DNA from 3 places in the Idiomarina sp. genome. Region 1 is predicted to be linked to each of the others. Evidence: predicted binding sites of a transcription regulator. Region 1 holds the regulator's gene; each other region holds the start of a gene.
The links. Region 1 encodes sigma-54, which starts transcription at its own class of promoters, with help from an activator protein. Its sites were predicted from a motif close to GTTGGCACGNNNNTNGNNT; they were not measured.
Positions count from the first base shown of each region.

Region 1 (4,012 bases):
GTTGTGCTGTTCAGTAGCGCCGTATTTGCACAGGGCGAAGCGGACTTTTCTAAAGCGATTGAGCTGACAGCCGGCCATGAAGAACTGGATATCAAAAATAATAAGTTGTTGCTAACCGATAACGTAACAGTAACCCAGGGGTCGCTTGTCATAAAAGCCGACCGCCTTGAAGCGCTGCGTAATAACGAGCAGCAAGCAGATACCTTCATTGCCGAAGGAAACCCTGCAACCTATACCCAGCAACTAGAAGACGGCTCAACTATCAGCGCTCAAGCGCAACGTATTACCTACTATCAGGCGCGCGAAGTGCTTGAACTCGTGGGTGATGCGCAAGTATCCCAGGGTGCCAGCCGCTCTAGTGCGCAGATTATTACCTATGACCTCGCCAAACAAACCTTAAGCGCCAGCGGCGAGGGCTCAGAGAACAACCGGGTAACAACCATTTTTACGCCCACCAAAAAGGACGACAACGACGACCAAAACGGGGGCAATCGCTAACTTATGGCTACGCTTTCGGTTCGTCATTTAGCAAAAAGTTACAAACGTCGGCAAGTGGTTAAAGATGTCAGCCTGGAGGTTAGTCAGGGCCAGATCATCGGCTTGTTGGGCCCTAACGGCGCAGGTAAAACGACCACCTTCTATATGATTGTGGGTTTGGTTAATAGTGATAAAGGCCAGATTTATCTGGATGACACTGACCTAACGCTGTTGCCTATGCACGAGCGAGCACGCCGGGGGATTGGCTATTTGCCACAGGAGTCGTCGATATTCCGCAAACTGTCAGTACGCGACAACCTGATGGCCATTTTAGAAACTCGAAAATCGCTAAGCGCGGTTGAGCGTGAAGAAAAAGTTGATGCGCTACTGGAAGAATTCCACATTGGCCATATCGCCAACAGCCTGGGGATGAGCCTGTCCGGAGGCGAGCGTCGCCGGGTAGAAATTGCACGGGCGCTGGCAGCTGATCCCACCTTTATTTTACTGGATGAACCCTTTGCCGGTGTCGACCCGATTTCAGTCTTAGACATCAAAAAAATTATCGAACATTTAAAAAATCGCGGTATTGGCGTGCTAATTACTGATCACAACGTGCGCGAAACACTCTCGGTTTGTGAACACGCTTACATTGTCAGTCACGGCCAGTTGATTGCCAGTGGTGACGCAGACAGTATATTATCAAACCAACAGGTTAAAGATGTTTACCTCGGCGAACAATTTACGCTGTAAGCCTATTCAGTAACGACTGATGCGAGAGCCGGGAGCCTAACGTATGCGACAAAGTCTTCAGCTAAAAATGGGTCAGCAATTAACCATGACCCCACAGTTACAACAAGCAATTCGCTTGTTGCAATTGTCATCGCTTGATTTGCAGCAGGAGATCCAGGAAGCACTCGATAGCAACCCACTGCTGGACGTCGAATCGGATATCTCAGATGGCGGCGCAGATGGTAAGGCACATAACGCGTCATCACGCGACCGTGACGATAGCCAACAAGAAACCTCCGACGTATTAAAAAAAGACCAGTTGCCTGATGACCTGCCGGTCGACAGCAGCTGGGATGATACCTATACCTCGTCCACGCCAGCATCGATGACCAGCGGTAACGGAAAAAGTTTTGAGGGCGAAATGGACGTGTACCAGGGCGAAACCAGCGAAACACTGCAGGATCATTTACTGTGGCAAATGCAGCTGTCGCACTTCAGCGATGAAGACACCGCCATTGCCGAAGCGATCATCGAATCTATTAATGATAATGGTTATCTCACCTCAAGTATCGACGAGCTAGTTGATGCGGTCGGTCTCGATGAGGTTGGCCAGGAAGAAATCTGTATGGTGCTGAAACGCATACAGCATTTTGATCCCGTGGGCGTTGGCGCGCGCGACGTTGCTGAGTGTTTAACTATACAGTTGCAGCAACTAGTAGAAGAAAGCCCGTTAAGAACACAAACGATAGAGCTCGTTCAGCAACACATGGAATTACTCGGCAACCGTGATTACCGCACGATTATGCGCAAAATGCGCCTGTCTGAGGCAGAGCTAAAAGCTTGTATGCAGTTAATCCAACAGTTACATCCTCACCCCGGCGAACAAGTGGCGCAAAAACCGGTGGAGTACGTTATTCCGGATGTGTCTGTGGTAAAAAAACAAGGCCGCTGGGTGGTCGAATTAAATCCTGACAGCGTACCTAAATTAAAGGTTAATGAAGAATACGCGGCGCTTAGCAAAGCGGCCAAATCCGAGGCTGACTGCAACTACATAAAATCGCATACCCAGGAGGCGCGCTGGTTTATTAAAAGTCTGGAAAGTCGCAACGATACCCTACTTAAAGTTGCAAACTGTATCGTGCAGCGCCAGCAAGGCTTTTTCGAGTACGGCGAAGAGGCTATGAAGCCCATGGTTCTTAACGATGTCGCCGAAGCAGTAGAGATGCATGAGAGTACAATTTCGCGGGTGACGACACAGAAGTATTTGCATAGCCCCCGCGGTGTTTTTGAGTTGAAATATTTTTTCTCCAGTCACGTCAACACAGAGGCAGGAGGTGAGTGTTCAAGTACTGCTATTCGTGCTTTAATTAAGAAGTTAGTGGCGGCAGAAAATCGCGCCAAACCATTGAGTGACAGTAAAATTGCTGAACTCATTGCGGAGCAGGGAATCAAAGTGGCAAGGAGGACCATTGCAAAGTATCGGGAGTCGCTTAACATCGCGTCCTCGAGCCAACGCAAGAGTCTGCTTTAAATCGTGTAGCTATAAGAAGGAAGACGTTATGCAAATAAATTTGACCGGTCATCACATTGATATTACTGACGCACTGCGTGACTATGTAGATACTAAGTTCGCTAAGTTAGAGCGACATTTCGACCACATTAACAATGTGCACGTCATCCTTAAGGTTGAGAAAACGGATCAAATCGCCGAAGCGAATTTGCACGTTAACGGCGGCGAAATTTTTGCCGACGCCAAACACGAAGATATGTATGCGGCAATTGATGGCTTAATTGATAAGCTCGATCGCCAGGTTATTAAACACAAAGAGAAACTCAAAAAGCATTAATCATGCAACTGTCTGAACTATTAAGCCCCGACTGCACCAAGTGTGCAGTCGAGGGTGCCAGCAAAAAGCGTTTACTCGAGGCTATTAGCCAAATTGCGGCCCCCAAATTGGTCGGCATTACTCGCCACGATATTTTCGAAAGCTTGTTGAATCGGGAGCGTTTAGGCAGTACCGGAATTGGGCTGGGTATTGCCATTCCTCACGGTCGGCTTGCCAATGCCACACAACCTGTCGCTGTGTTACTGACGTTAGAAAAACCTATCGAATTTGATGCTATCGACAATCAGCCCGTGGATATTATTTTTGCCTTACTGGTGCCTGAATCAGAGCACGAAAATCACCTACAAACGCTTGCCGCGGTTGCCCGCCGTATGAACGATAAAGTCTGTACTCGCGCGCTACGACAAGCCGAATCTGACAAAGATCTCTATGACATCTTTGTTGACGAGAGTAACGACGGATCATGCAGCTAATTATTGTTAGTGGCCGTTCGGGCTCAGGCAAAACTATCGCGCTAAGGGTGCTTGAAGATTTAGGTTACTATTGCGTTGATAATTTGCCGATTGCGCTGCTGCCTACCCTGGTTCATGCCGTAATGGCTCAGTATGACCGTATAGCTATTAGCATTGATGTTCGTAACCTGCCAGAGAATTCAGAAGAACTGTTAGAATCGCTCGACTTTTTACCCTCAGACGTTGAGCCGGAAATTCTGTTTATTGACGCGGATGATCAAACACTACTGCAACGCTTCGGCGAAACACGTCGCTTGCATCCGCTGTCGCAAAAAGAGCTACCGCTAACTGACGCTCTGCAGCTTGAGCACAAAGTGCTTGAGCCAATTATGGAGCGTGCCACCTGGCGTATCGACAGCAGTAATTTGTCGTTACATCAGTTAAGTGAGCAGGTCACTGAAAGGGTGTTAGGCAAAGCCGAGAAAAAACTCATTATCGTATTTCAGT
Region 1 is NZ_CP080268.1:2,704,156-2,708,167, reverse strand. It holds gene lptA (lipopolysaccharide transport periplasmic protein LptA) at 1-498, shown strand, start outside; gene lptB (LPS export ABC transporter ATP-binding protein) at 502-1,227, shown strand; gene KZ771_RS13090 (RNA polymerase factor sigma-54) at 1,271-2,737, shown strand; gene hpf (ribosome hibernation promoting factor) at 2,766-3,053, shown strand; gene ptsN (PTS IIA-like nitrogen regulatory protein PtsN) at 3,056-3,526, shown strand; gene rapZ (RNase adapter RapZ) at 3,517-4,012, shown strand, end outside.

Region 2 (4,012 bases), 990 kb from region 1:
CATAGCTGGATATCGCGGGCGCGGAATGCGCCTGCGCAGGACAGCAGGTAGTAAGTCCACATGCGGTAGAAGTTATCGTCAAAATCGCCTTTGATTTCCGGCCAGGCCTGGTCAAAGTTGGCAAACCAGGCCATTAATGTCCTGTCATAGTCAGCGCCGAAATTATGCAAATCTTCGCATACAAATCGCTCTTCAATAGCCTGCCCAATTTGTGCGATAGAGGGGATCTCGCCGTTAGGGAATATATAACGACTAATCCAGGGGTCGGCGGCAGTATCGGATACATTCTTGCCGATGGAGTGTAGTAAAAATAACCCATCCTCTTTGAGGCAGCGTTGGGCGACGGTCATGTAGTCGTCGTAGTTTTTTTGTCCAACATGTTCGAACATACCCAGGCTGATGATGATACGGCGAAGCGCGTTCGTCCAGGTCCCGATAATCTTGCAACCTGAATTCAACCGGTAACCCTTTACACCGCTGTTGCCCCAATGCAACCTGCTCTTTAGATATGGTTACGCCAACACATTCGACCTGGTAATTCTCGGCTGCATATTGCATAAAACTGCCCCAGCCACAGCCTATATCCAATACCCGCATGCCGGGCTTTAGGCCGAGCTTTTGGCAGCATAGCTCTAATTTATCCCGCTGCGCGTCATTCAGGTTATCGCTGTGGCGCCAGTAGCCGCAGGTGTAAACCATACGTGGATCCAGCATGTGTTGATAAAGCTGATTACCGATGTCGTAATGGTGCTGGCCTACTTCCCAGGCTCGCTTGCTGTCCTGTAAGTTAAACATACGCGCTTTTAGGGAGTGAAATATCAGCCGCGCCGGATTAACTTCGTGTTGAACCCCCGAACGAAGCAGCCGGTGAAAAAACTGGTCCAGCTTTGCAACGTCCCAAAGCCCTGCCATATAGGATTCTCCCAGGCCTAGATTGCCCCGCGAGAGTGCCTGATCAAAAACGCTTTCATCATGCACCTGCATATCCCAGGGGCGTTCGCCATTGATACGGATATCGGCGCTAGCTAACAGCTCTTCCACATAAGCTCTCGAGGTTGCCATGTGATTCCCTTTTTTGAGAATGTTGTTGTTATGGTTAAAAAATTAGCGCATTCAACAGGAATACGCTAACAGGATGTACAACTTATGACAACGCTCAGCCTTATGGGCGCAATTATGTCGGCAATTATGTCGGCAATTACCGTGGACTTGAGCGAACAAATTCGGGATAGGCTTCAACGCCACAGTCGACGCTGTCAGCACCTTGGTACTCCTGTTCCTTCGAAACACGAATGCCGATAATTTTGTGCAGAATCCACCACACGGCCAGGCTGGTAAAAAACATCCAGGCGAAGATAACCGCGGCTCCGCTGAGTTGCCCGCTAAAGGTTGCTGTGCTGTCACTGAGCGGAACAATCAGCAAACCGAAAATGCCACCAACACCGTGTACCGACAATGCGCCGACAGGGTCGTCAATGCGTAGCTTGTCAAACATTAGAATTGATACCACGACGATTAAGCCCGCAACGAAACCGAAAACGGCCGCGAGTTCAGGGGATGGTGTGGCAGGTTGCGCGGTTATCGCCACTAAACCGGCCAACGCACCATTTAGGATCATGGTAAGGTCGGCTTTTTTGGCTGTTAGTTTGGTCAATAGCAGTGCGCCTAAGGTACCGGCCGCCGCCGCAATATTCGTGTTTACAAAAATCAGCGCAATGGCATCAGCATTACCTGCTCCGCTTAATTGCAACTGTGAGCCGCCATTAAAACCAAACCAGCCAAACCACAAGATAAAGGTGCCTAATGCAGCCAGTGGCATATTGGCACCGGGAAAGGCCTGCGGTTTGCCGTCTTTGTATTTACCGCGGCGTGGGCCCAACACAATAACACCAGCTAGCGCAGCAGCGGCGCCGGCTAAGTGAACAATGCCCGAACCGGCAAAGTCAACGAATCCCCATGCGGATAAAAAGCCTCCGCCCCAACTCCATGCACCCTGCACCGGATAAAGAAAGGCGGCCAGGACGATGCTAAACAGCAAGAAACTGATGAGCTTCATGCGCTCAGCAACCGCACCGGAAACAATAGAAAGAGCGGTTGCCACAAAAACACTTTGAAAGAAAAAGTCCGCGGCGTCAGCATAGGTATCGGAACCGCCCTCGCCGTACATGAGCTGATAGCCGATGAGTAAATAACAGACACAAGCCAGTGCATAGAGGGTGATATTTTTAGTTAAAATCTCAGTGGTATTCTTAGCCCTTACCAGCCCGGCTTCCAACATGGCAAAGCCTGCGGCCATCCACATAACTAAGGCACCGGATATTAACAGGTAAAATGTATCAAGGGCAAAAGCCAGGTTAGTTGATTCCATTATCTGCTCCTTACAGCGCTTGCTGATCAGTTTCGCCGGTGCGAATGCGGGTACAGTGTGTCAGTTCCCAAACAAATACTTTGCCGTCGCCAATGTTGCCGGTATGAGCATGTTCAGCTATCGCCTCGGTTACGCGCTCCTCCATGTCATTAGCGACCGCGATCTCAATGCGGATCTTGGGTAAAAAGTCGATTTGGTATTCGGCTCCGCGGTATAGTTCGGTATGCCCCTTTTGCCGGCCAAATCCACGCGCTTCGGATATTGTCATGCCGGTGCAGCCGATATCGGCCAGTGCGCGACGCACGTCATCGAGTTTAAAAGGTTTAATTAATGCAACGACCATTTTCATTGTTGTCTCCTGGATATGGACTAACGATGACTAGCTTTACAATTGTCGTGCCAAACTATAATGCTTTGAAAAATAATAGATTATTGTGATTTTCTGAATTTACCCGGAACCGAGCTGGTGCATCCTGCGGTGCAGTTGCACCGCAGATGTGCATGGCTTATAACGCAAAGTTAGTTGAACCAATAACAGAGTGACGAGATACTATATTGAATGAACATATCAACGTGAGAGGGTGCCAATGTTAGTAGGTCAGCGCATGAGTGACTTGATTGGGCAAACTGATCTGGTAAAAATTCCGTCGCTATCCAAGCTTACCGGTAGTGATATTTTCTTAAAGTGTGAATTTCAAAATCCGGGCGGGTCGATTAAAGATCGTGCCGCTAAGCAGCTCATCGAAGACGCTTTTGAACGCGGCGAATTGCGTCCGGGTATGACCGTAGTTGAGGGAACGCGGGTAATACAGGTATTGGCTTGGCGCTGGTGGCAAAGTCTTTCGGCTTGAATATGCTAGCTGTTATGCCGAATGACCAATCACCGGAAAAGGAACGCATGATCGCCTTACATGGTGGCGAGCTGATGGCTGTCGACCCGGTGCCGTTTAAAAACGAAAATCATTTTTATCACACAGCTCGCCGTATAGCCGAAGAACGTGACGATTACTGGTGGGCGAATCAGTTTGAAAACACTAGTAATGCACGTGCCCATTACTTGCATACTGGCCCTGAAATCTGGCAACAGATGGAGGGTCGAATCGATACCTTTGTATCGGTTGCAGGTACCGGTGGGACCATCGGCGGCAACTCGATGTTTTTTAAAGAGCAGGATGAAAACGTTGATGTATGGCTGGCTGACCCGGACGGCTCCGGTATATTCGAGTTCTTAAAGTCAGGTGACTATGTATCTGAAGGCGGCTCTATGACCGAAGGAATCGGCATAATGCGGTTAGTCGAAAACTTTAATCAGGCAAAGATTGATCATGCCGTTAATTTGCCGGACCAGGACTTGGTTACCTTGTCACGCTACTTGCGGGAGCAGGATGGCATTGTTGTTGGGCAGTAGTTCAGCATTAAATGTTGCCGCGGCACTGGCTGCAGCGTTGCATAAAGGCAAAGGCCAGCGCATTGTTACCTTTGCCTGTGATCTAGGCGAACGATCAGCGAGTAAGCTGTACAATGAAGCCTATTTAAAAGGCCGTGGTCTTGACCCACAGCCTGAGCCAATCGAACAATTGCTCGAGCGCTATGGCAACTTGGGTGATAAACTCATATCAACACATTGGCGCGGGCAAGCAGCGC
Region 2 is NZ_CP080268.1:1,715,953-1,719,964, reverse strand. It holds gene KZ771_RS08405 (class I SAM-dependent methyltransferase) at 1-350, opposite strand, end outside; gene KZ771_RS08400 (class I SAM-dependent methyltransferase) at 253-1,062, opposite strand; gene amt (ammonium transporter) at 1,199-2,368, opposite strand; gene KZ771_RS08390 (P-II family nitrogen regulator) at 2,379-2,717, opposite strand; partial or broken gene KZ771_RS08385 (cysteine synthase A) at 2,956-4,012, shown strand, end outside.
Region 2: the regulator sigma-54 is predicted to act here: its motif matches at 2,754-2,772, upstream of KZ771_RS08390 (P-II family nitrogen regulator).

Region 3 (4,012 bases), 1.2 Mb from region 1:
ATAGAAATTAAGCAACTCAATCCATGAGTTATCGTAATCACTAACGTGTCAGCATAAACTTAAGGTTATAGTCGTCAGCGGACAGGGTTAAAACGGCTCGGTGTTCGTCGATGACATCGATTTGCCAGTCAATATCATGACTATCGACCGTTACTGCGCCGTCCCGCCATTGCGCTGCGATATCAGCATGCAACGACATCATGGCTTCGACTTGTTCAGCGCGTTGCTGCACTTTTAGTTGGGTCGCCAGGCCTAACTGCAATGCATACAAACTGCTGGTTAGCCAGATTGAGAAAATCGCCGCGGCCATCAGTACTTCGATTAACGAAAACCCGCTACTCTTGTTCAAGCTGCGCATAATAGGCCTGCTGCCGGGCAAATTGCTGCTCGTTACGTTGCTTTAACAGCAACCATTGCCGATGTTGTTGCGCTTGTAACGCCTGCGCCTTAAATAATAGTCCCGCCAGCGCCATCGAACTCAATGCTGTCAACGTCACCACCGTCATCAGTACCGCCAAACCTTGCTGCGACGACAAGTCAACGTGCCGCATCTAAAACCACCTCGCGATTAAAGGCATGAAAACTGTTATCTCGTGGTGATTTTGCCATTAAGGCTATCGACAGCGTGGGCAAACCCTGCGATTTAAACAGCTGCAGCGTTAGCGACTTAATCGCAACCGAATGGTAATGACTTAAACTTTGCCAGCCAGTAGTTGGGCAATAAGGAGCCAATGTATGGCGCTGCACTTGTTTATTCTTAACGCGATAGGCTAATTGGCGACCATCATACTGGGGCAGTAAGTAACAACTGCCAGCTAAATTAACTGCGTCGGGGTCAGCATCCACAATATCCTGAGTGAGCTGCTCTAATAACGACTGGGCGGTTAAAAAGGCTTTGGTTGAATCGCTGTGGCCCAATTGCTGCCCCATTTGCCACGCCCAGGTTTGTTGCACCGCCAGGATCACCAGTAGCCCCAGCGATGCGGCGACAATGACTTCTAGCAAGCTTGAACCGCGCTGGCGCGTTAACATGCGCGAAATCCGGGCAATACCATGCCAACGCTCTGACAACGGCGAATTCGGCCCAGGCCACTAATAATAATTTTGCTGCCGTAACCGGCATTTTGAAGTTCGATACTCCCGGCCCGCGCAAAGCCGCTATTACCCTCGAAAACCAGCGGCGAACCTGCACGAAAATTATGCTTAAGGCTCAAGCCATTGGGCAGCTCAGCCGCGATTGAATCAATAGCAATAGTAATTTGCCGGTTCTCAGCCATGGCAAAGGCCTTGCGCTGTTGCAACAACATTAAAATACGCTCGCTCCACACCTGCATTTGCACCCGTTCAGAGCTCTGTTGCAATCCCGGCATACCCGCCGCCAACAAGATCGCCACCACCGCCATCGACACCAACATTTCAAGCAAACTAAAGCCCATTGATTTCCCGTCCAAAACAACCCAGTGTAGATTTCCGACTCAAAACACGAATTGCGATTTGGCGTATAAATTCGTGCGCTATTTCGGCTTCGATGGGCTTTTTCGTCGGGGATACGCTTTGAACCGCCGTCACGCGGCTTCGCCGCTAAGCCGGCGGCTACACACGATCTGTTCGCGTTTCCGGGATGTGCCGTCATTTGAGGTTTTAACGGAATTCGACGTTGAATTCTTTTAAAACTCAGATCGTGACTGCCCCAAGATCTTAATTCATATCATAAGTACCCGCCGGTTTAGCGACCGCAGGGAGCGCACCGGCGGGGCGAAGCCCCCATCCGCCGAGGAATCCGAACTTGGCACACATCTTGAATAGACCAACCCCAGATACAAACTTTTGACGCGAGATACGATGTATGGCGAGTGGAGCAGAACGGCTCAATAGTTTAAAAGGCTTTGCGCAAAGAAATCCCCATTTAATCAAAGGCTTCGGTACGCCGATGGCGGTAATGGCGATTTTGGCGATGGTGGTTTTACCGATTCCGCCAATGATGCTGGATATCCTGTTCTCGTTCTCTATCACCTTGTCGCTCGTGGTTATGCTGGTTGCGGTATATACCCAACGGCCGCTCGATTTCGCCGCATTCCCCACGGTATTGCTGATCGCCACGGTATTACGGCTGTCTCTAAACGTCGCCTCAACCCGTATTGTCCTGCTTGAAGGGCACAACGGCCCGGGCGCTGCCGGTAGCGTTATCGAAGCCTTTGGTAGCGTGGTTATCGGCGGCAACTACACTGTTGGTTTAGTGGTATTCGCCATTCTCGTCATCATCAACTTCGTGGTTATTACCAAGGGTGCGGGTCGTATCTCGGAAGTTACTGCACGCTTTACCCTCGACGCCATGCCGGGTAAGCAAATGGCTATCGATGCCGACTTAAATGCCGGACTCATTAACCAGGAAGAAGCTAAACTGCGCCGTAGCGACGTCACCCGCGAAGCGGACTTTTACGGCTCTATGGATGGTGCCAGTAAATTTGTAAAAGGCGACGCCATCGCCGGTATCCTTATCCTGCTCATTAACATTGTCGGCGGCTTCCTGATTGGTATGCTCCAACACGGGCTGAGTTTCGGCGAAGCTATTGAAGTTTATACCCTGTTGACCATCGGTGACGGCTTGGTTGCACAAATTCCATCGCTGTTACTCTCGGTTGCCACCGCCATTATCATCACCCGCGAAAATGACACCAAAGACATGGGTGATGCGGTGGTGTTTCAGCTTATCGACAACCCCCGTGTATTGGTTATCTCCAGCGCTATTTTATTTGCCTTGGGCGTGATTCCCGGCATGCCGCACTTAGCGTTTTTAAGTATGTCGGCGATTCTGGCCGGCGCTGCCTATTTCAAAATCAAAAAGAGCGAGTCACAAGAAGGGGAGCTGGTCGAGCAGGAAAAACAAGAACAGCAACAACAGCAAACCCAAAAAGAACTTAGCTGGGACGACGTACGTCATGTTGACACATTAGGTCTGGAGGTTGGCTATCGCTTAATTCCGCTAGTGGACAAATCGCAAGGCGGCGAGCTGTTGTCGCGTATTAAGGGCGTGCGTAAAAAACAATCGCAGGAGTTTGGGTTCCTGGTCCCCTCGGTTCATATCCGCGACAACCTTGATTTAGGCCCTAACAGCTACCGCATTACTATGATGGGCGTGACCATGGGTGAAGCCGAAATTCGTCACGACTGGGAACTGGCCATTAATCCGGGTCAGGTATTTGGCGAACTCGAAGGCGAGAAAACCAAAGACCCTGCGTTTGGCTTAGATGCGGTATGGATCCGTCCGGAACAGCGCGAACACGCGCAAACTCTGGGCTATACCGTAGTCGATTCGGCGACTGTGGTAGCGACTCACTTAAGCCAAATTGTTACCAATCACGCATCGCAGCTACTCGGGCACGAAGAAGCTCAGGAATTACTGGATCGCCTGGGGCGCAGCCATCCGAAACTTACCGAAGGCCTTATTCCCGATATGTTGTCGCTGGGTAACTTCGTTAAAGTGCTGCAAAACCTGCTGGACGAGGGCATCGCCATCCGCGATTTACGCACTATTGTGCAGACCTTGGTGGAGTACGCACCGCGGAGTCAAGATCCCGACGTTCTGACCGCAGCCGTACGCATCGCGTTGCGCCGTTTGATTGTGCAGGATATCTCGGAAGGCGCGCCAGAGCTGCCGGTTGTAACGTTAGCGCCAGAGTTGGAACAGATGTTGCATCAGTCTCTGCAAGCCGCCGGTAATGAGGGCAATCAGCAGGGCGCAGGTATCGAACCCGGCCTGGCAGAACGCTTACAAACCTCATTACGCGACGTACATCAGCAACAGGAAATGAACGGAGAACCGTCAGTGTTGCTAACTTCGGGGCTACTGCGCTCGACTATGGCACGTTTTGCCCGTCACGCGACAGATGGCATGAGAGTACTGAGTTATCAGGAAATCCCCGACGATAAACAAATTCGGATAGTCAGCTCCATCGGCGGAAACCAAGCCGTGGGCCAGAATAGTTAGGATGGGAGTCGCTTGTGAAAATTA
Region 3 is NZ_CP080268.1:1,515,890-1,519,901, reverse strand. It holds gene KZ771_RS07485 (type II secretion system protein) at 41-358, opposite strand; gene KZ771_RS07480 (Type II secretion pathway-like protein) at 336-551, opposite strand; gene KZ771_RS07475 (hypothetical protein) at 538-1,032, opposite strand; gene KZ771_RS07470 (prepilin-type N-terminal cleavage/methylation domain-containing protein) at 1,026-1,436, opposite strand; gene flhA (flagellar biosynthesis protein FlhA) at 1,847-3,988, shown strand; partial or broken gene flhF (flagellar biosynthesis protein FlhF) at 4,003-4,012, shown strand, end outside.
Region 3: the regulator sigma-54 is predicted to act here: its motif matches at 1,786-1,804, upstream of flhA (flagellar biosynthesis protein FlhA).